One region of the Paenibacillus sp. FSL R7-0210 genome, then DNA from elsewhere that is predicted to be linked to it. Evidence: riboswitches for the same ligand, from Rfam matches in the RefSeq annotation. Region 1 holds a riboswitch; each other region holds the start of a gene.
What was found. A riboswitch is a leader RNA that binds a small molecule or an ion and turns the genes downstream of it on or off. The one in region 1 is predicted to bind cyclic di-GMP.

Region 1 (4,982 bases):
GCATGCAGGTGAACAGCAGTTATATCATTCATGTACTTCGCTGGTTCCCTTCCTGGGTATTCTAGGAGGGGAGCTGTAAGAGCCGCATAGTTGCTCAAAGCTGATGTTGATGAAGCGCATCAAGGAAGCTGTGGCTTACAATAAATTGAGGAGGAACCCTTGTGAAGGCCAGATATAGTGTAATTGTGCCCATGTATAATGAGGAGGAAGTCATTCAGATAACCTACGAACGGCTCAAAAAAGTAATGGATGAGTGCGGGGATTCCTATGAGCTCGTGTTCGTCAATGACGGCAGCCGGGACCGTACGGCTGAGATTATGCGCGAAATCAGTAATAGGGATGAGCATGTCAAGCTGATTGACTTCTCCCGTAACTTCGGCCATCAGGTGGCGATTACGGCGGGTATGGATTATGCTGAAGGCCAGGCTGTTGTGGTGATTGACGCAGATCTCCAGGACCCGCCGGAGGTCATCCTGCAGATGATCGCCAAGTGGAAGGAAGGCTACGAGGTAGTCTATGCCAAGCGGCTGAAGCGCCACGGAGAGACCTTCTTTAAGAAGGTGACAGCCAAAATCTTTTACCGTCTGCTCAGCAGCATGACCAGTGTGGAGATTCCCACAGATACCGGGGACTTCCGGCTCATCGACCGTAAGGTCTGCGATGTGCTGCGCGGTCTGAAGGAGAAGAACCGTTATGTACGGGGGCTGGTAAGCTGGGTCGGCTTCCGGCAGACCATGGTGGAATATGTGCGGGAGGAACGCTTCGCAGGGGAGACGAAATATCCGCTCAAAAAAATGATCCGCTTTGCGCTCGACGGAATCACCTCCTTCTCGCACAAGCCGCTCAAAATCGCCTCTTATGTCGGCTTCTTCCTGTCCTTCTCCAGCTTCATCTACCTGTTCCTGGTCTTATTCCAGAAAGTCTTCACCTCTTGGACTGTGCCGGGCTGGGCATCCATTGTCGGGGTGAACCTGCTGTTTAACGGCATTGTGCTGATGCTGCTGGGCGTGATCGGGGAATACATCGGACGGATCTATGATGAATCTAAGGATAGACCGCTTTATATCGTACGCGAGACCCGAGGCTACCCGGAGGCAGAGGCCGAAGACACGCGGAAGGCAAGCGATTATGCAAGATAAGGCTTGGCGCGCAGGCATGATCCAGTTTCTGAAATTCAATGCGGTGGGCCTGCTTAACACGTTCATTGATTTTGCAGTATTTACCCTGCTGCATTCCCTGGGCATGCTTAACACCCCTGCACAGATTATTTCCTACAGTGCCGGGACGGCCAACAGCTTTTTCTGGAATAAGAAGGTGACCTTCAAGGGAAGGGACAGAGGCGGGGATGGCCGCTTTGACCGGATGCAGCTAGTAAGATTTATTGTGCTGAATCTGCTGGTGCTGGGCATTTCGGTGCTGCTGATTCATCTGCTGACTGATCGGCTGGGAGTCCAGGTGCTGATGGCCAAGGTGCTGGTTACCTTTGTTACAGTAATCATTAATTTCTTTGGAAGCCGGAAGTGGGTATTCTAGAGGTACAGTATGTCTTCCCCGTCCCCTGCGGGGGCAGCACTTATTCTATATTGCGGAGGCGATTGTCATGCGGAAGTTATCCTATTTGATTATACTTGCCGGGGTCCTGATTATGCTCTACCCCAAAGGAAGCGAATGGTACGAGGACCGTCAGCAGCAGAAGCTGCTGGAAGAGGCTGAACAGGCCTATAGTGAAATCGTTCCTTCGGCTACGGCTCCTGCCAGCCAGGATCTGAGCAAGCCTTATGCGGAAGTCACCCAGCTGCTGGCGGAAGAGTCTGGTGCGGAAGAGCCGGTGCCCACTACAGCGCCCGAGATTGAAGTGGGAGGCAAGATCACCGCTATTATTGAAATCGATAAAATCGATCTGAAGCTGCCTGTACTGGAGGGCGCCACCAAGACCAATATGAAGCATGCGGCGGCGCATATGAAGGAGACAGCTCCGATTGGCGCGGTAGGCAATGCAGCGATTGCGGCACATCGGTCAAGAACGGCAGGGCGGCTGTTCAACAGACTGGATGAGGTCGGTAAAGGGGATGCCATTACTGTTATTACAAGCGGACAGGAATACAAATATGTTGTATATGATGTATCTATTGTAGAGCCTACCGATATTTCAGTTCTGAAGGGTAAGGATGATGATAAGATTCTGACCCTCATTACCTGTGATCCGCTTGTCAACCCTACCCACAGACTCATTATTCATGCAAAGTTGACCTGATTGTCATAGGACAATGCTGAGAAAGGTCAAAAAACATAAAATTTTAGTCTATTTTTGCGGGAATCTAGTGATTTGGGTCTTGCTAATAGATTGAGATATGGTAAGCTATAACTATGAAAGCTAATACACGATAACGGCAAACCTATCGAAAGGTAGGGACGCAAAGCTACAGGGCCTTCCCGTCATGGATGGCAGCCAGTTACCGAATGAAGAGGCTTTTTTTGTTTGTTTTCATTCTGAATCTGTCATTATGTGGCAGTAGATTGGACAGATAAAGCTTATACGATAACGGCAAACCTATCGAAAGGTAGGGACGCAAAGCTAAAGGGCCTTCCCGTAAGAATGGCAGCCAGCTACCGAAAGGGGTTTTATCCATGAAGAAGTTTTATTTAATGCTGATTACACTTTTTGTGATCGTCACTTCCGTGCAGACAGGCACTGCTCAAGCAGCAAATGCAGATTCAAGCTGGTTAAATGTTGGACAACTTGATCAAGGGGTTATCGGGGTATCGTACGATGTTCCTAAAGACAAGAAGATGAAGCTCATGATTACCAAGGACAATAACAGCTATACTTACAACTTATACACTTCCAAACCGACCGAGACGTTCCCGCTGCAACAAGGTAATGGCTCTTACAAGGTCTCCGTTCTTGAGAATACTACCGGCAACAAATACAAAGTACTATCTTCCGAGACTGTATCTCTTTCAATGAGCAATGTGAATGCCGTATATTTGAGCTCTGTACAGAATGTAAAGTGGAGTTCTTCCGATAAATCCGTTCAAAAGGCAGCACAGCTTACAAAGGGTCTGACCACAGATGCAGACAAAGTTAAGGCTATCTACAATTACATCGTAGCTAACGTGAAATATGACTACTCTCTGGCCAACAGCGTAAGCACAGATTATATTCCGAACAACGACAATACACTGGCTACCAACAAAGGTATCTGCTACGATTACGCTTCCTTGTTCGCTACTATGCTCCGCAGTGAAGGGATTCCAACCAAGTTGGTTATGGGGAATACAAGCTATGTAACTTCATACCATGCCTGGAACGAAGTGTTCCTGAACGGCAAATGGGTGACGATTGATACTACAGTGGATGCAGGTCTGGGTAAGAAAACAGCATCAACAGAACTGATCAAATCAGCAAGCAAATATACTGCAGCGAAATTCTACTAAGAATAGCTGTAACTATAGCATTATCTGAGAATAACCCGCTTAGTCATTAAGCGGGTTATTTTTATTTATATAAAGGTTGCTTTTTAATAGAAGGATAGGTTATTATAAATAAGCGTTGTTGGAGCGGCAAAGGAAATGAGAGATTACTTAAATAAGTGATTTCAAAAATAAAGCTTGCATTGCTCAGATGAACGTGATATATTATAAGAGTTGCTGGTGACGACAACATCGACACTAACAACGAGCTTGATCTTTGAAAACTGAACAACGAGTGAGTATCGGAGATCACTTCGGTGAGATCCAAAAATGAGAATGTAAATTCTCGTCAGATGTTTCAAAATGAGCAATCGCTCTTTCTAAATACCAATTTGGAGAGTTTGATCCTGGCTCAGGACGAACGCTGGCGGCATGCCTAATACATGCAAGTCGAGCGGAGTTTGAGAGGAAGCTTGCTTCCTTTCAAACTTAGCGGCGGACGGGTGAGTAACACGTAGGCAACCTGCCCTCAAGCCTGGGATAACTACCGGAAACGGTAGCTAATACCGGATAATTTCTTTTTTCTCCTGAGAGAAGAATGAAAGGCGGAGCAATCTGCTGCTTGGGGATGGGCCTGCGGCGCATTAGCTAGTTGGTGGGGTAACGGCCCACCAAGGCGACGATGCGTAGCCGACCTGAGAGGGTGAACGGCCACACTGGGACTGAGACACGGCCCAGACTCCTACGGGAGGCAGCAGTAGGGAATCTTCCGCAATGGGCGCAAGCCTGACGGAGCAATGCCGCGTGAGTGATGAAGGTTTTCGGATCGTAAAGCTCTGTTGCCAGGGAAGAACGTCCGGTAGAGTAACTGCTGCCGGAGTGACGGTACCTGAGAAGAAAGCCCCGGCTAACTACGTGCCAGCAGCCGCGGTAATACGTAGGGGGCAAGCGTTGTCCGGAATTATTGGGCGTAAAGCGCGCGCAGGCGGTTATTTAAGTCTGGTGTTTAAACCTTGGGCTCAACCTGAGGTCGCACTGGAAACTGGGTGACTTGAGTACAGAAGAGGAAAGTGGAATTCCACGTGTAGCGGTGAAATGCGTAGATATGTGGAGGAACACCAGTGGCGAAGGCGACTTTCTGGGCTGTAACTGACGCTGAGGCGCGAAAGCGTGGGGAGCAAACAGGATTAGATACCCTGGTAGTCCACGCCGTAAACGATGAGTGCTAGGTGTTAGGGGTTTCGATACCCTTGGTGCCGAAGTTAACACAGTAAGCACTCCGCCTGGGGAGTACGGTCGCAAGACTGAAACTCAAAGGAATTGACGGGGACCCGCACAAGCAGTGGAGTATGTGGTTTAATTCGAAGCAACGCGAAGAACCTTACCAGGTCTTGACATCCAACTAACGAAGCAGAGATGCATCAGGTGCCCTTCGGGGAAAGTTGAGACAGGTGGTGCATGGTTGTCGTCAGCTCGTGTCGTGAGATGTTGGGTTAAGTCCCGCAACGAGCGCAACCCTTGACTTTAGTTGCCAGCAGGTGAAGCTGGGCACTCTAGAGTGACTGCCG
Region 2 (4,982 bases), 300 kb from region 1:
TCCATGCGCAAAATGTGCAGCCAGGAGAAGTCCTGTCCGCGCGTTGCCTCCAGTTCCGTCTGCAGGTCGATGGCCACCTTGCCGCTGCATACCACGAGGCGCTTCACGGCTTCCGGCTTACTGCCGAGCAGCGGCTCAGGAAGAACCGGCTGGAAGGTGCCCGAAGCGAGGTCCGCTCCGGCTGAGGTGCTGCGCGTGTTACGGATCAGGCTCTTCGGCGCCATGACCACCAGCGGCCGGGCATCCGGTTGTCCGCAGAGCGCGGCCTGACGGCGGAGCAGATGGAAATACTGCGCAGCGCTGGTCAGGTTGGCTACAGTCCAGTTCTCCTCGGCGGAGAGCTGGAGGAACCGTTCCATTCGGCCGCTGGAGTGCTCTGGTCCTTGGCCTTCATAGCCATGAGGCAGCAGGATCGTCAGATTGCTGCGCTGCGTCCACTTGGCACGGCCGGCGGAAATGAACTGGTCGATAATGACCTGAGCGGCATTGGCGAAGTCGCCATATTGAGCCTCCCAGATGACGAAGGTCTCCGGTGCGAACACGTTATAACCATATTCGAAGCCGAGGACAGAGGCCTCGGACAGCGGACTGTTGTAGACGCCGAAGGAAGCGCTGGAATCACTCAGCTGATGCAGCGGAGAATAGAGTTCGCCGTTCTCGCTGTCATGCAGCACCAGATGGCGGTGGGCGAAGGTGCCGCGCTGTGAATCCTGTCCGCTGAGGCGGATCGGCGTGCCATCCTTCAGGATGGTAGCGAAGGCCAGTGTCTCTGCCAGCGCCCAGTCTACCCGCTCTCCGTCATTCAGCGCATCCTTGCGGCGCTGCAGAATCCGTTCCAGCTTCGGATAGACCTTGAAGCCCGCCGGTACGCGCAGCAGCTCGCGGTTAATCTCCTGCAGACCGGCCAGAGGGAAGGCTGTCGGACGCTGCTGGGGACTGCCGTTATCCAGCGCGACGGCGGTTTTGGACTCCGCATTCTTCTGCTTGCCTTCCTTCATCTGATCGAAGGCCTGCTGGAGGACACTCTCCGCCTCGGCAATCATGTTCTTCAGATCATCGGCTGTGATTACCTTCTCGCGCTCCAGGCGTTCTGCATAAGCGCGGTACACAGTAGGGTGGTTCCGCACTTTGCCGTACACAATCGGCTGGGTCGTCTCGGGATCATCCATTTCATTATGTCCGTGGCGGCGGTAGCCGATCAGATCAATCAGGAAGTCCTTCTTGAACATATGGCGGTAAGCGCTGGCCAGACGGACTGCGGCAATGCAGGCTTCCGGGTCATCGGCATTGACATGCACGACCGGAATCTCATACCCTTTGGCCAGGTCGCTGGCATAATGGGTGGAGCGGGAATCCTCGCTCTCGGTGGTGAAGCCGATCCGGTTATTGACGATAATATGCACGGTACCGCCATTCTGATAACCCTGCAATTTGCCGATATTAAGCGTCTCAGCGACAATGCCTTCGCCAGGGAAGGCTGCATCGCCGTGCATCAGCACAGCCATAGCCTTGCTTGTGTTCAGCTTAGGCAGTCCCGGAGCGTTGCGTTCTTCCTGTGCGGCGCGTGTGAAGCCCTCGACGACAGGATTGACGAATTCAAGATGGCTCGGGTTATTGGCCAGCGTGATCCGGGTACGCACGGTCTCGCCTTCGCGGACGGCACGGTCAGCCCCGAGATGGTACTTCACATCACCGCTCCACCCGTAGGTCACGCCCATGGAGCCTTCCGAAGGGAACAGCTCTTTGTTCGGCGAATGATGGAACTCTGAGAAAATAATATCATAAGGCTTGCCCAGAATATGGGCCAGCACATTAAGTCTTCCGCGGTGGGCCATACCCATCAGGATATGCTCGGCGCCGTCATGCGCGGCAGCCCGCACAATCTCATCCAGCATCGGCACAAGGGCATCATTGCCCTCCAGGCTGAAGCGCTTTTGGCCGACGAAGGTCTTGTGCAGGAAGGTCTCGAAATGCTCCACCTGAACCAGCCGCTTCAGCAGCTCTTTGCGTTCTGTATTATTCAGCGGGGCAGGGGAGGTCATCGATTCCGCCTGGCTGTTGAGCCAACGCAGCTCGCGTTCATCATGCACATGCCCGAATTCATAAGCAATGGTCTGTGTATAGGCCTGGCGCATTCTGTGGACGGCATCCATTGCGGTATGCACATCCGCAGGGGCATTATCCCAGATCAGCGAAGCGGGCAGGGCATTAAGATCCTCGCGGGTAAGCTCGTAGGTCTCCAGCTCCAGCCATTTGGCCATCGGGTTCGTGCTGCGCTCCAGCGGGTCAATGTCTGCGGCCATATGGCCATATATTCGAATATTGGCGATCAGCTTCGAGGCCTTGACAGCCTTCTTGAGCCACTCGGCATCTGCTGATACGGCAGGCCTTGGAGCCCTCTCGGCATCGGGTGCCAGTGGAGGGGGGCCGGATACGGTGAAGAGATCGCGGTAATGCTGTTCAACAGAAGAGGGGTCCTTGACAAATTGCTCATATCTTTCTTGGATGTAGCCCAGGTTGGGGCCGTAGTATTTGCTCCATACTGTGTCGTTATAGGGCTCTTTGACTGCCATGAATAGGTCCTCCTAACGGATAAACTCCACGCGAGGCATCCAGTGTGCCACTTGGCGGAGCTGCAAATGTTTGCGGTTTCATTCTCATCCTATTGTGCTACTTTCCGGCGGGGTAATCAATTCATACTTTCGGTCAATCCGTTCGCAATTTGGCATGATTCATTACAGTATTCATACGGAACTATCATAAATAGAAAAAACTCATATAACAGCCCGTTATACATACAAATGGGTAATTGTCTCTATACGATGTTGCGTGCAGCGGTAAGTCGGGGCGGATGGGGTTCCCTTTAGTATATTTAAACTATTAGCTAGTGTTTGAACTTGGAACTGGAAATATTTATACAAGCCGCTGGCAATTTCAGCTAAGTTTCCTCACATTTTTTCATAAAAAAATTCCAGAAAACGACACACTAATTGCGTATGATCTTGTATAATGTTATTGCGGAGAACGGTTTCATCGATTCTTGCCAGATCCTTTCATGATGGAAAGGGTCCAGTAAAAGGTAAACCTGCCGAAAGACAGGGGCACAAAGTCTCGGATCTAAAGTAGAAATACTACAAAGTAGCAATACTACTATGATGGCCGGACTGCCTGGGGACGCGAAAATTCTAGGAGGAGATTTCTTGGATATGTCCAACCAGGGGAATGACGAGCTGCAGGCAGTAGATCTGGATTTAGAATGGGTGCACTTGCTGATGTCTGCCAAGCAGGCGGGGATCGCGGCGGAGGATATCCGCCGGTTTCTAAGTGAGAAGGCGCTCCAGGCGATGTAAGGGCGGTCATCATTGTTCGGATACATACAGAAAAGGCACAGCGTCCGGTACGCTGTGCCTTTTCTGTATGCCGCTTGAAAGGCTGCCTTCGCCGAAGGCGGCCTCCCTGCCGTGCGGAGTCTTCCCTGTGGCATATAATGCCCGTCTAGTTGTCCTTTTGTTCCATGCGCCATTTCTGGTAATCGAGGAATTCCTTGAATTCGCGTTTGCTTATACCGGAGGCCATGGCCTCCTGAACAAGCCGGAACCATTCCCCGTCCAGAGCCTGTTCTTCCGTCTCTGCCAGTCCGCCATACAACAGTGCATGAATGGATACCTGAAGCGCGTCAGCGATTTTTTCGATGAATTGAATGGAGGGGTTGGATTGAATGTTCCGTTCCACATTACTGAGGTATGATTTCGCCACATCAGCCTTATCGGCAAGCTCGGATAACGAATAGCCCTTCTCCAGCCGGAGTTTGTGGATGCGGCTTCCCATAGTATCTGACACGATTACAACGCCCTCCGTACTTTTTTTGGTGAAAAATAAGAAGTGATATGCTTCGCGCTATACATTCTCCTTATCTTTCTCGTTGAAACGGTACCGCCCGTTCAAAGGCCGGCAAAGCCGTTTTCTCTTGTCAGTATAACAAAAATCCGCAAAACGGACAAAAATCCTTGAACCCGGCAGCGGGGAAAAAGAAACGGCATACCCGGCCCGGATGAGGGAGGATATGCCGTCTTGATGGATTGTTGAAACGCTGCCTTCCTAATAAAAGGACGGCAAAGCTATTTTCACTTGTATAGGCTGGCCCCTGATCTACTTGGCTTCTCCCACTCCTTGAAGAGCATCGAAGGTCCAGTTCAGAGCTAAGCCGTCACCCTGGAAAATGTTCTGATCGAGCGTGTTGTCTACGAATTCGAAGGCGATCTTGAAGGTCTTGGACCCGGCGGCGGCAATCCCTCCTGGCAGTACACCTACTGCTACGAGATCGTAGCTGGGGGTGTTTTTCAGATCCTTCAGGGAGATCTCGGACAGCACATGACCGCTTAGTGAACCGCCGGTGTACGTATTATCCAGGAGCTTGACCTTGAAGTGGTCTCCGAGATCCTGGCCCGCGTTATCGCCCTTGGCATCGGTCACGGTGTAAGTGGTGGCAAGCTTGAGGAATTTGATATCCAGTGTGCCGTCATTGGACAAGGTGAAGGTGCGGACGGTGTAGTCTCCCGGCTTCAGATTCGTCAGCGCTACCGGAGTATTGAAGGAAGAGCCGAGCTTCAGCGTACCCGCTGCGAAGGTTGCCGTGCTGGTAGCTGTGGAGCTGAAGTAAGCGAAGGTGCCCCCGCCGATTAAAGACAAGCCCAGTGCTGCCGATGCTACGCCAAGACCCAATGTTTTTTTGATACCCATTATTTATTTCCTCCTCGAATGGTTTGTTTTTGTGGAATTATTTGAGCGTGCCTTTTTCCTGGTTGGCTTCGAAATTCAGAGTCAGTGCAAGCGTGTCGCCCTGATAATAGTTCTGCGGCTGGAGGGTCTCCTTGAAGGCGAATTGGATGGTCAGGTTATCCGAGGTGCCGGCTTTGATGCCGGACTTCTCTCCGCCTAAGATCGCTCCGAGAATTCCCCGGGCCACCAGATCGGGACTCTCC
Region 3 (4,982 bases), 200 kb from region 1:
ATATCGTATCAGCGGTTAATGCGATGGTGCTGGCTCATGACAAAGCATTGGTATGATTACATTCACTAACCGGCTTGGTGGCATCTCCCTGGTCGTTAGTGCACCAGGATTGGGACTGGAAGGCCAGGAAGATAGCCACCCATCTGTGTTCATTCTCGAAATGAATAAGGACGCCGCCGTCTTGCCATGTGCCATTTTCTCTGGCGTACCCGCCCGCATTGCCTTGGTTCATATGAATATTATGAACGCCCTGCCCAGGGGAGAAGCCGAAGTACTTATCGGGCTTATCCTCTTCTGGTCCCCAAGGCTCGCCGAATACGTACAGGGTTGCATCCTGTTGCTGTGCCTCCTTGAGATAAGAGGTGATTTTATCATAAAGATTGTTGCGGGGATCGCTGTTTTCGGGTTCATTCCGGTTCGTATTAGGCAGAGCTACCATCTTACTGGGAATCACCAGGTTTCCCCTGATATAATCAAGGGCAAGGCTCCGGTTATGCCTGGTGATCTTCGTGAAGCCGGATTCAAGCGTGAGCCAACGGGCCGTTTCTTCCGCTTTGAAATGTTCGCCCACATAATAAAGCACCTGATTTGCGGTGTCCTCCGGTAAATGTTCCGCTTTTGCGCTTGATCTGATATTGATAGCCACCCTGTACTTTTTATTAATATCACCTTCAACCTCAACCAGTACCTGGACATGATTATTTTTGACACCTAGCTTATATATGGTATTCTCATTGGATAATTTGCATTTTAATACCCCGTACCCTTGATCTAATCCGTTACCCATAGTTCGTCAGTCCCCCTTCTTAGCTATTAATGTTTCCCATAGAAGGCCATAGTCATTCTGAGTAAAAAGGTGTTCAACAGAGGAGGCAAGCTGCATTATGAAATGCCTAACCATTCGCCAGCCGTGGGCCACGTTAATTGCGCTGGGAGAAAAACAAATCGAAACCCGGACCTGGCGGACCGCCCAGCGGGGAGAGTTAGCCATTCATGCCGGGATGCAGGTGAATAAGGCGATCTGCCGGACGGAGCCGTATCAGTCGTTGCTGGCACGTTACGGTTACACTGCGGACAACCTGCCAACCGGCAAGATCATTGCAGTCAGCCGCATTGCGGATTGCTGTGAGGTGACGCCGGAGCTTGCGCAGCAAGGCTGGCCGGGCGGCAATGAATATGTATTCGGCAATTATGCCGAAGGAAGGTATGCCTGGATGCTGGAGGAGGTTGTTCCGCTGGTACATCCCATACCTGCTAAGGGACGTCTGGGTTTCTGGGAATATCCTGTGCTGGAAGAGGAATTGTGAATTTCTTGACGGCAATGTGAAGAAAAATTGCTCCAGATTGGCTGTCAGCTGGTATAATTGGGATATTCGGCGGGAAATCTTCCTATATATAAGGAGAGTTGTGCTCTGAGGCGGTCTACCGCTGGAGAGGGGCAGAAATGCCGGGAAGGAGCGTATGCATAATAGATGGGAAGCCTTCTAATTGCATGGCTTTGTATGCTTTGTTTGTTTCTTGCGTTCAGGGATCAGGTAAGCCGGAGAATCCTGTACCCGGTAGCTGTGGTGGTGATATGCGGCACATTGGGGTATTGGACGTTGTTAATGTAGCCGCATCCGGGCGATCATTTAATGCAGAAGTCTGCCGCTTGCGGCAGGCTTCTTTGTTAGCGCTGCTCCATCTTCTCCATACCCAGATATCTGCGCATATGCAGAGTGGCCTGGGCGGCAATCACATCATCCAGCAGCAGCATCCGTTCGTGATAGCCCCTGCAGACAAATTTGGCTTCAACACCCGTCTCCAGCCGCTGCTGCTCATAGACCTTCAGACCACGTGCGCGCATTCCGGCACGGACCTCCCGCAGATCGGCAGAAGCGGCATGAGCGGCCGACTGGATTACCTCCAGATAAGGTGCAGGCGTGCGCAGCTCAGAGGCTATAGCAGAAGCATCGCGCTCGAAGGCGGATAGAATAAGCGGCAGCAAAATATAAGATTTGACCAGCAGGTTGTCCTGGCTCTCTGCTCTTTGCATCCTTCTCAACCCCTCGAAGAGAACGTATATTCGCATTGTAACTCATCCTTCAAAAAATAATCAATGGGTTTTATAAATTAACTCAAATAATGTGATATATTTCACAAAAAAATAAGATGAATTATTTTATATTAAAATTGAAATATTAAAGATTGAAAAATAAATCAGCTCAAAGGAGAATGGCAATGAGTCGTGAAGGAAGCCTCCGCCGTGGTTTGGTATTCGGGATCATTCTAAGTGTTCCGCTCTGGGTATCGATGATTGGCTGGGTTCAGCTGTTCGGGTCTGCCTAGGCGACATTTTATTCAAAATATATGAAGTCTATTAGCAGGTGTCGTCCCTATGGGCGGCACTTTTTTTTCGAGCTGAGGTGCCTGTAAATAGGTAAAATTGCATTGAACAGGAGCAGACAATGAGTAGGAGGGGTCTGAAGGCGATAAAATAGGACAAATGCATCAAATTTAAATAATATAAATTGATATTATTATAGGTAAGAGAGATAAACGGCTACAGCCAATCCTCTGATTTCTCGACTTTTTTCGTCAGCATATAAAAAAAGATTCGCCCCTGAAGCCTTATGATAAAAGGGTTAAATGAGGAATCTTCGCAAAAATAATTTCAAAAAATATACTGGGAATGGATTGACAACAGGGTGGGGGAGCGGATAAACTGAAATTAGTACAAAAGTAACAAATGTCATAGACTCAACAATGATCTTACATAAGCAAATCTTAATTGCATACCGAAATCATGTACAAACGCAAACCGTATCGAAAGAACGGGACGCAAAGTCAGGAATCTACTGTCTCTAAAGTTGAGGCTAGGGTCGTCCGGCCGCCGTGAAGCTAACCCTTCGTGGCGGTCTTTTTGTTGTTATAGTCGCGTGACAGATTCATAGAATAGTAACTAGGAGGTGTGGACTATTGAAGAAAAGAGTACGTAAAACAGCTGCCATCCTTATGGCAGGCCTATTGACCCTATCCAGTGCCTTTACGTGGGGGACGGATGTTAGAGCAGCTTCAGGGGTGCCGTATACGCCAACACCGGTTTTGGGGGTTGCAGGGAATTTTAATGCTTTTATCCTCGGGGATTTTAAACAAGCCAATGACCAGATTGAAGGCCGCCTGGCAGCGGCGGGGAACATTACCCTCTCCGGAGGATACGGAGTAGCCAGGGCATACAGGGATGCTTCGCCGACGGATGTACTTGTGGCCGGTAAGAATTTTGTACATTTAGGCAGTGGAGAGATCTATGGAAATGTGGTATTTGGGGATAGCTTTACAGCCAATGAGCCTGGTGTCAACATCAAAGGCGGGAAGAAAAATGCCAGCCCGATTGATTTTGCAGCCGAGCAGCAAGCTCTGATCTCCCGATCCACAGAGTATGGGGCCTTGGCCGACACGAATGAGATTGGCGATAATCATTATGGACAGCTCAAGATAAGTGCACCGGATCGTTTCAATGTAGTTCATTTGGATGCCTCGACACTGGCGAAGACCAACTATATCGAATTCAACATTGCACAGAACGCTACGCTGATTATTAATATAAGCGGGTCTACAGTCAATGTGCCGAGCTTTTCAATGAATAACGGCAGAGCCAGTCAGGTATTGTTCAACTTTTACGAAGCTTCTGAGGTGAATATCGCTTATACCTCATTCTTCGGGACGATCCTCGCACCTAGAGCGGATGTTCATTATGCCGGAGCAGAGCTGTACGGAACCCTGATTGCAAAATCTTTTAGCGGCGGGGTAGAGATGCACCTGGGATTGTACGAGGGAGAGGGGCCGCCGCCGAGTCCGACGCCGACCGCAACGCCGACACCTAGTCCATCACCGACACCAACGCCGACAGTGAAACCAACACCAACGGTAACGCCAACACCGACTGTGAAACCAACACCAACGGTAACGCCAACACCTACAGTGAAGCCAACACCGACGGTAACGCCAACACCTACAGTGAAGCCAACACCGACGGTAACGCCTACACCTACAGTGAAGCCAACACCGACCATAAAACCGTCACCTACACCTGTGTGCACTCCAACTCCAAAGCCAACACCGACTGTAAAACCGACACCAACGCCGACCGTGAAGCCGACACCAACGCCGACCGTGAAGCCAACACCAACGCCGACCGTGAAGCCAACACCAACGCCGACCGTGAAGCCGACACCAACGCCGACCGTGAAGCCAACACCAACGCCGACCGTGAAGCCAACACCAACACCGACCGTGAAGCCAACACCAACACCGACCGTGAAGCCGACACCGACCGTGAAGCCAACACCAACGCCGACCGTGAAGCCGACACCAACGCCGACTGTGAAGCCGACACCAACGCCGACCGTGAAGCCGACACCAACGCCGACTGTGAAGCCAACACCAACGCCGACTGTGAAGCCGACACCAACGCCGACTGTGAAGCCGACACCAACGCCAACGGTGAAGCCAACACCGACGCCGACCGTGAAGCCAACACCAACGCCGACCGTGAAGCCGACACCAACGCCAACGGTGAAGCCAACACCGACACCAACAGCGGTGCCGACGCCAACACCAACGGCAGTTCCGACACCAACGCCAACAGCGGTACCGACACCAACGCCAACAGCAGTACCGACACCAACGCCAACGGCAGAACCGACACCAACGCCAACGGCAGTACCGACACCAACACCAACGGCAGTACCGACACCAACACCAACAGCAGTACCGACACCAACGCCAACGGCAGTACCGACACCAACACCAACAGCAGTACCGACACCAACGCCAACGGCAGTACCGACACCAACGCCAACGGCAGTACCGACACCGACGCCAACAGCGGGACCGACACCAACGCCAACGGCAGAGCCGACACCAACACCAACGGCAGAGCCGACACCAACACCAACGGCAGAGCCGACACCAACGCCAACGGCGGTACCGACACCAACGCC
Region 4 (4,982 bases), 430 kb from region 1:
TGCGCCGAAAGTGGGCTGATGGGCGACTGGAGAGGGATAAATCCCATTAAAAGCGCCGAAAGCGGGCTGGACGGCGAAATGAGAGGGATAAATCCCATTAAAAGCGCCGAAAGTGGGCTGGACGGCGAAATGAGAGGGATAAATCCCATTAAAAGCGCCGAAAGTGGGCTGGACGGCGAAATGAGAGGGATAAATCCTATTAAATGCGCCGAAAGCGGGCTGGACGGCGAAATGAGAGGGATAAATCCCATTAAATGCGCCGAAAGTGGGCTGAGCGATGAAATGAAGGAGATAAATCCCTCTGATGGTGCTTAAAGTTGCCTAAATGGAGCAAATGAGGAGCACAAGTGCCCCTGATTTCCCGGATGCGGGCCAAATGGAGCAAATGAAGAGCACAAGTGCCCCTGAATCCCGGGAAAGTTGGCTAAACGAGCAAATGAAGAGCATAAGTGCACCTGAATCCCAGGAATGTTGGTTAAACGAGCAAATGAAGAGCACAAGTGCACCTGATTTCTCGGATATGGGCCAAATGGAGGAAATGAGGAGCACTAGTGCCTAGTACTTAACTAACCAGCTTCTGCCGCCGCGAACTTGTGCGGCGAGCCCTTGGCACAAGAGTCTTGAATCCAGGTCTTGAATTGCCGTCTTGAATTACATTGTCTTGGCTTCTGTTGCCTTATACTCTTGCTCTCTCCAGCCGCTAGGTCAGCGGCGACGCCTTGGAACAAGCGGCACTTAAGAGTCTTTGAGCCTTTGGATTTTTCTCCGCCGCAACAGTAGGCGGCAACCAGGGATTCAATTGTCGTGAAGGCAGGCTGCCGGCAACAGGCTACCACTGCTGCCGCGCAAGCATAGCGGCGGCCCGGCTCCCCTTGCCGCTACCACAAGCGGCAATATCGGATCTTTAGCCGGGAGCTTCGCCAGCGGGCGAAGCGGATATAAAATCACAAGCCTGTTATGAAATGGAGCGGAGAGGAATTTTGGAGCTGTAGGAGCGGTAGCGTCCGCCTTTGTCTCCGGATGTTATCTGCTGCAAGCAATATAATCAACAACATCTGGAGACAACAGCGGCCGTAAGCCCAAAATTCCTTGCAGCGACCCTCATAACAGGCGGGATTTTAACTCACAGCTCCGGCAACAAGAAATACCCAATAACAATACGATATGGAGGGTTCACTATGAAACTAGTACTTCTATCAGGCGGCTCCGGCAAGCGGCTCTGGCCGTTGTCCAATGATTCACGCTCCAAGCAATTTCTGAAGGTACTGGCAAGCCCGGCAGGTGAACCGGAATCAATGGTACAACGGGTATGGAGACAGCTGGAGGAGAACGGCATGGCCGGGTCCTCGTATCTGGCGACCGGGCGCAGCCAGGTGGAGATGATCCAGAGCCAGCTCGGCAGCGAGGTGCCGATCATTGTAGAGCCGGAGCGGCGGGATACCTTCCCGGCTATTGCGCTGACGGCGGCCTACCTGTATTCCATCGCGGGGGTGTCCCCAAGCGAGACCGTGGCGATTCTGCCGGTGGACCCATACGTGGAATCCTCCTTTTTCGAAACGGTGCTGCAGTTGGAGAACACCATGCTGGTGAGCGGGGCGAACCTGGCGCTGATGGGCGTAGTTCCCGAGCATGCTTCGGAGAAATACGGCTACATTATTCCAACGGGCGCAGATGCGGGAGCGAATGGTTACCTGCAAGTGAGCCACTTCCAGGAGAAGCCGGACCGCATCCAAGCTGAGGAGCTAATCAGGCGGGGAGCGCTCTGGAACTGCGGAGTGTTCGCCTTCCGTCTGGGTTACCTGCTGGATATCCTGCAGCGCAAAGGGCTGCCGCTCAATTACGAGGAGCTGCAGAAGCAGTATAAGCTGCTGTCCTCGATTAGCTTCGATTACGAAGTGGTGGAGAAAGAAGAGAACATCGTCGTGCAGCCTTACGCCGGATTCTGGAAAGACCTGGGCACCTGGAATACGCTGACCGAGGAAATGACCAGTAACCATGTCGGCAAAGGCTTTATCACCGCTGACTCCGAAGGCACCTGCCTCATTAACGAGCTGGATATTCCAATCACGGTAATCGGGGCGAAGGATCTGATTATCGCCGCCAGCCCGGACGGCATTCTGGTGACGCACAAGGCCGAGAGTCCGCGGATCAAGGAAGTGCTGAAGACTTTTGAACAAAGACCGATGTACGAAGAGCGCCGCTGGGGCCACTACAAGGTGATCGATTATGTGAAATATGACGAAGGCAACGAGGTGCTGACCAAGCGGATTTTCATCAATGAGGGCAAAAATATCAGCTACCAGCTGCATCACAAACGCAGTGAAATCTGGACCTTCGTCAGCGGGGAAGCCAGCATTGTCATCAATGAGAAGATGCATAAGGTGAAGGCGGGAGATGTGGTGCGGATACCGGAAGGAACCAAGCATGCCATTCTTGCTCTTACCGATGTGGAGTTCATTGAGGTGCAGACAGGGTCTGAGCTGGTAGAGGAGGACAATATCCGTATTACTCTGGACTGGGAGGATATCGCTCTACATCAGTTCATTTCGTAGGTCTAACTTATCTATTTAACCAATTGTTACAATTTTAAATCAGGCATTTAGAACTATTTTTCAGACAAAATTTGTTTTTACTCTACATTAAATTTGCATATCGACGATACTTACGGTAAGAGGGATTGATCCTTCCAAAACGACAATGGCAAACCTAATCGAAAGATAGGGACGCAAAGCTATAGGGCCTTCGCAAGAGTGGCAGCCTGGCTACCGAAAGGAAGAGAATATTGTGAAAACTTACCGTAAGTCTCGTTTGCTCTGCGCTGTGCTGTCGCTGGCCGTGGTATTGTCTGCTGTACCCGTGGGACTGGGAATCGCCCCGTCCACTGTCAAGGCTGCTTCCTCTACAGGGGCACCAGTGAATCCTAATGCTTCAGCCGAGGCGGTCAAGCTGCTGAACAGTCTCTATGAGATCTCCGGGAACGGAATCATTACAGGGCAGCATGACTATTTCGAAAGTCCGGATGAGCTGAGCAACAAGCTGAAGGGAACAAGCGGACAATACGCCGCACTGCATGGGTATGAGCTTGGAGCAATCGGTGGACAGAGCGAGAGCGGAGTAGCTGCACAACGCAAAAATATCGTCTGGAGTGCAACGAACTGGTCCAGAGCGGGCGGCATTGTCGCCATGACCTTCCACCAGAGTCTGCCGGGCACCAAGTACGAATGGTCCAATGTGCAGAAGCCAATTACTCAGGCGCAATTTAACAAATACGTAACCCCCGGCACGCCAGAGTATAATGCGCTGATCACCGATCTGGATAAAGTAGCTGTCTCTCTGAAAAGCCTGCGGGATGCTAAGGTTCCGATCCTCTGGAGACCGTACCATGAAATGAACGGCGGCTGGTTCTGGTGGGGCAAGAAAGACAACTTCACTGCACTATGGAATATTATGTATGACCGGTTCGTGAACGTTCATCAGTTAAATAATCTGATTTGGGTATGGAACCCGAATGCGCCGAATGCCAACTCTGATCCCTATGCACGGACCTATCCGGGCGCGGACAGAGTGGATGTACTGGCAGCAGATATATATAATAACGACTACTCGAATAAATATCATGATGATCTGACCAGCCTGGCTGGCGGCAAACCGATCGGCATCGGCGAGAACGGCGAAATGCCGAACATCTCGAAGCTGAAGCTGACCCAGCAGAATTATGTGTTCATGATGAACTGGGGCAAGATGCTCTATGAGAATAACAGCACGGCTACGATCAAGAATTTCATGAATGACAGCTACACACTGACCCGTGACCAATATAAGGCCTGGTCTGCTCCGGCGGCGGCTCCTAAGCCAACGGCAACGCCAACGCCTACCGCAACGCCGACTGCAACACCGACACCAACGCCGACTGCAACACCGACACCAACGCCGACTGCAACACCAACACCAACGCCGACTGTAACACCGACACCAACGGCAACACCAACCGTTGCGCCGATTCCGAAGCCGGTCCCAACCTCCGGTGATACGGACAGTAAGCCTGCCCAGAATGGCTTGCTTGGAGAATACTTCAAGAACATGACGCTCTTGGGAACGCCGGTTATGGTGCGTAACGATGATGTCATCAGCTTCAATTGGCGCCAGGGTACTCCTAATGCTGCACTCGGTGTAGACTACTTCTCGATCCGCTGGACCGGCCAGATTAAGCCGGCTTACAGTGAGACCTATCAGTTCTATACTACATCGGATGATGGTATCCGCCTGTGGGTGAACGGCACAGCAGTCATTGACAGCTGGGTCAAGCAGAGCGGAACTGCCCGCACAGGAAGCATAGCCTTGACTGCCGGGCAACTGTACGATATTAAGGTAGAGTATTATGAGAATGCAGGCGATGCGAATGTCCATCTGATGTGGCAGAGCCCCAGCCAGGTGAAGGGAACCGTGCCTGCAAGTGCGCTTTTCTCCAGAGCAGGCAACACATCCATACCTGCTCCGGCTACAACAGCAGTACCGACCACGGTACCAGCAGCGACAGTAGCACCAGCACCAGCACCGACACCAACGCCGGCACCAGTAACGACACCAATGCCAACACCAGCACCAACACTGACGCCAGTACCGACACCAACGCCAACACCGGTGCCTACGCCGACAGCGGTTCCTGTTCCCGTTCCTTCTCCTACAGCAACACCGGCGGATCCGCCGGTAGAAGTTCCTGCTGCCAATGGACTGTACGCGGAATACTTCAATAACATGACGTTATCGGGCGAACCCGCTGTAGTGCGTACCGATGCTGTGCTTGATTTCAACTGGCGCCAAGGCACGCCGGATGCCGCTATCGGCATAGACTTCTTCTCTGTCCGCTGGAGCGGGAAGATGAAGCCACTCTACACGGAGACTTATCAGATCTACACCACTTCTGATGACGGTATCCGCGTACGGGTGAACGGTGAGCTTGTGATTGACAGCTGGGTGAAGCA

Region 2: linked by a shared signal. The riboswitch ahead of MKY64_RS25380 (anti-repressor SinI family protein) and the one ahead of MKY64_RS24120 (transglutaminase-like domain-containing protein) in region 1 are both predicted to bind cyclic di-GMP.
Region 3: linked by a shared signal. The riboswitch ahead of MKY64_RS24935 (choice-of-anchor A family protein) and the one ahead of MKY64_RS24120 (transglutaminase-like domain-containing protein) in region 1 are both predicted to bind cyclic di-GMP.
Region 4: linked by a shared signal. The riboswitch ahead of MKY64_RS22320 (PA14 domain-containing protein) and the one ahead of MKY64_RS24120 (transglutaminase-like domain-containing protein) in region 1 are both predicted to bind cyclic di-GMP.

What each region holds. Positions count from the first base shown of each region.
Region 1 covers NZ_JBBPAR010000001.1:5,708,998-5,713,979, reverse strand. The annotation lists gene MKY64_RS24140 (glycosyltransferase family 39 protein) at 1-65, shown strand, start outside; gene MKY64_RS24135 (glycosyltransferase family 2 protein) at 162-1,139, shown strand; gene MKY64_RS24130 (GtrA family protein) at 1,129-1,533, shown strand; gene MKY64_RS24125 (class D sortase) at 1,601-2,254, shown strand; cyclic di-GMP riboswitch class I at 2,380-2,461, shown strand; cyclic di-GMP riboswitch class I at 2,535-2,615, shown strand; gene MKY64_RS24120 (transglutaminase-like domain-containing protein) at 2,629-3,438, shown strand; rRNA gene MKY64_RS24115 (16S ribosomal RNA) at 3,804-4,982, shown strand, end outside.
Region 2 covers NZ_JBBPAR010000001.1:6,006,533-6,011,514, reverse strand. The annotation lists gene MKY64_RS25385 (2-oxoglutarate dehydrogenase E1 component) at 1-2,573, opposite strand, end outside; cyclic di-GMP riboswitch class I at 3,069-3,172, shown strand; gene MKY64_RS25380 (anti-repressor SinI family protein) at 3,207-3,350, shown strand; gene MKY64_RS25375 (helix-turn-helix domain-containing protein) at 3,496-3,828, opposite strand; gene MKY64_RS25370 (TasA family protein) at 4,150-4,740, opposite strand; gene MKY64_RS25365 (TasA family protein) at 4,778-4,982, opposite strand, start outside.
Region 3 covers NZ_JBBPAR010000001.1:5,905,399-5,910,380, reverse strand. The annotation lists gene MKY64_RS24955 (hypothetical protein) at 1-56, shown strand, start outside; gene MKY64_RS24950 (YukJ family protein) at 35-787, opposite strand; gene MKY64_RS24945 (ASCH domain-containing protein) at 885-1,307, shown strand; gene MKY64_RS24940 (hypothetical protein) at 1,670-2,035, opposite strand; cyclic di-GMP riboswitch class I at 2,785-2,877, shown strand; gene MKY64_RS24935 (choice-of-anchor A family protein) at 2,959-4,982, shown strand, end outside.
Region 4 covers NZ_JBBPAR010000001.1:5,278,983-5,283,964, reverse strand. The annotation lists gene MKY64_RS22330 (hypothetical protein) at 1-315, shown strand, start outside; gene MKY64_RS22325 (sugar phosphate nucleotidyltransferase) at 1,179-2,552, shown strand; cyclic di-GMP riboswitch class I at 2,690-2,770, shown strand; gene MKY64_RS22320 (PA14 domain-containing protein) at 2,785-4,982, shown strand, end outside.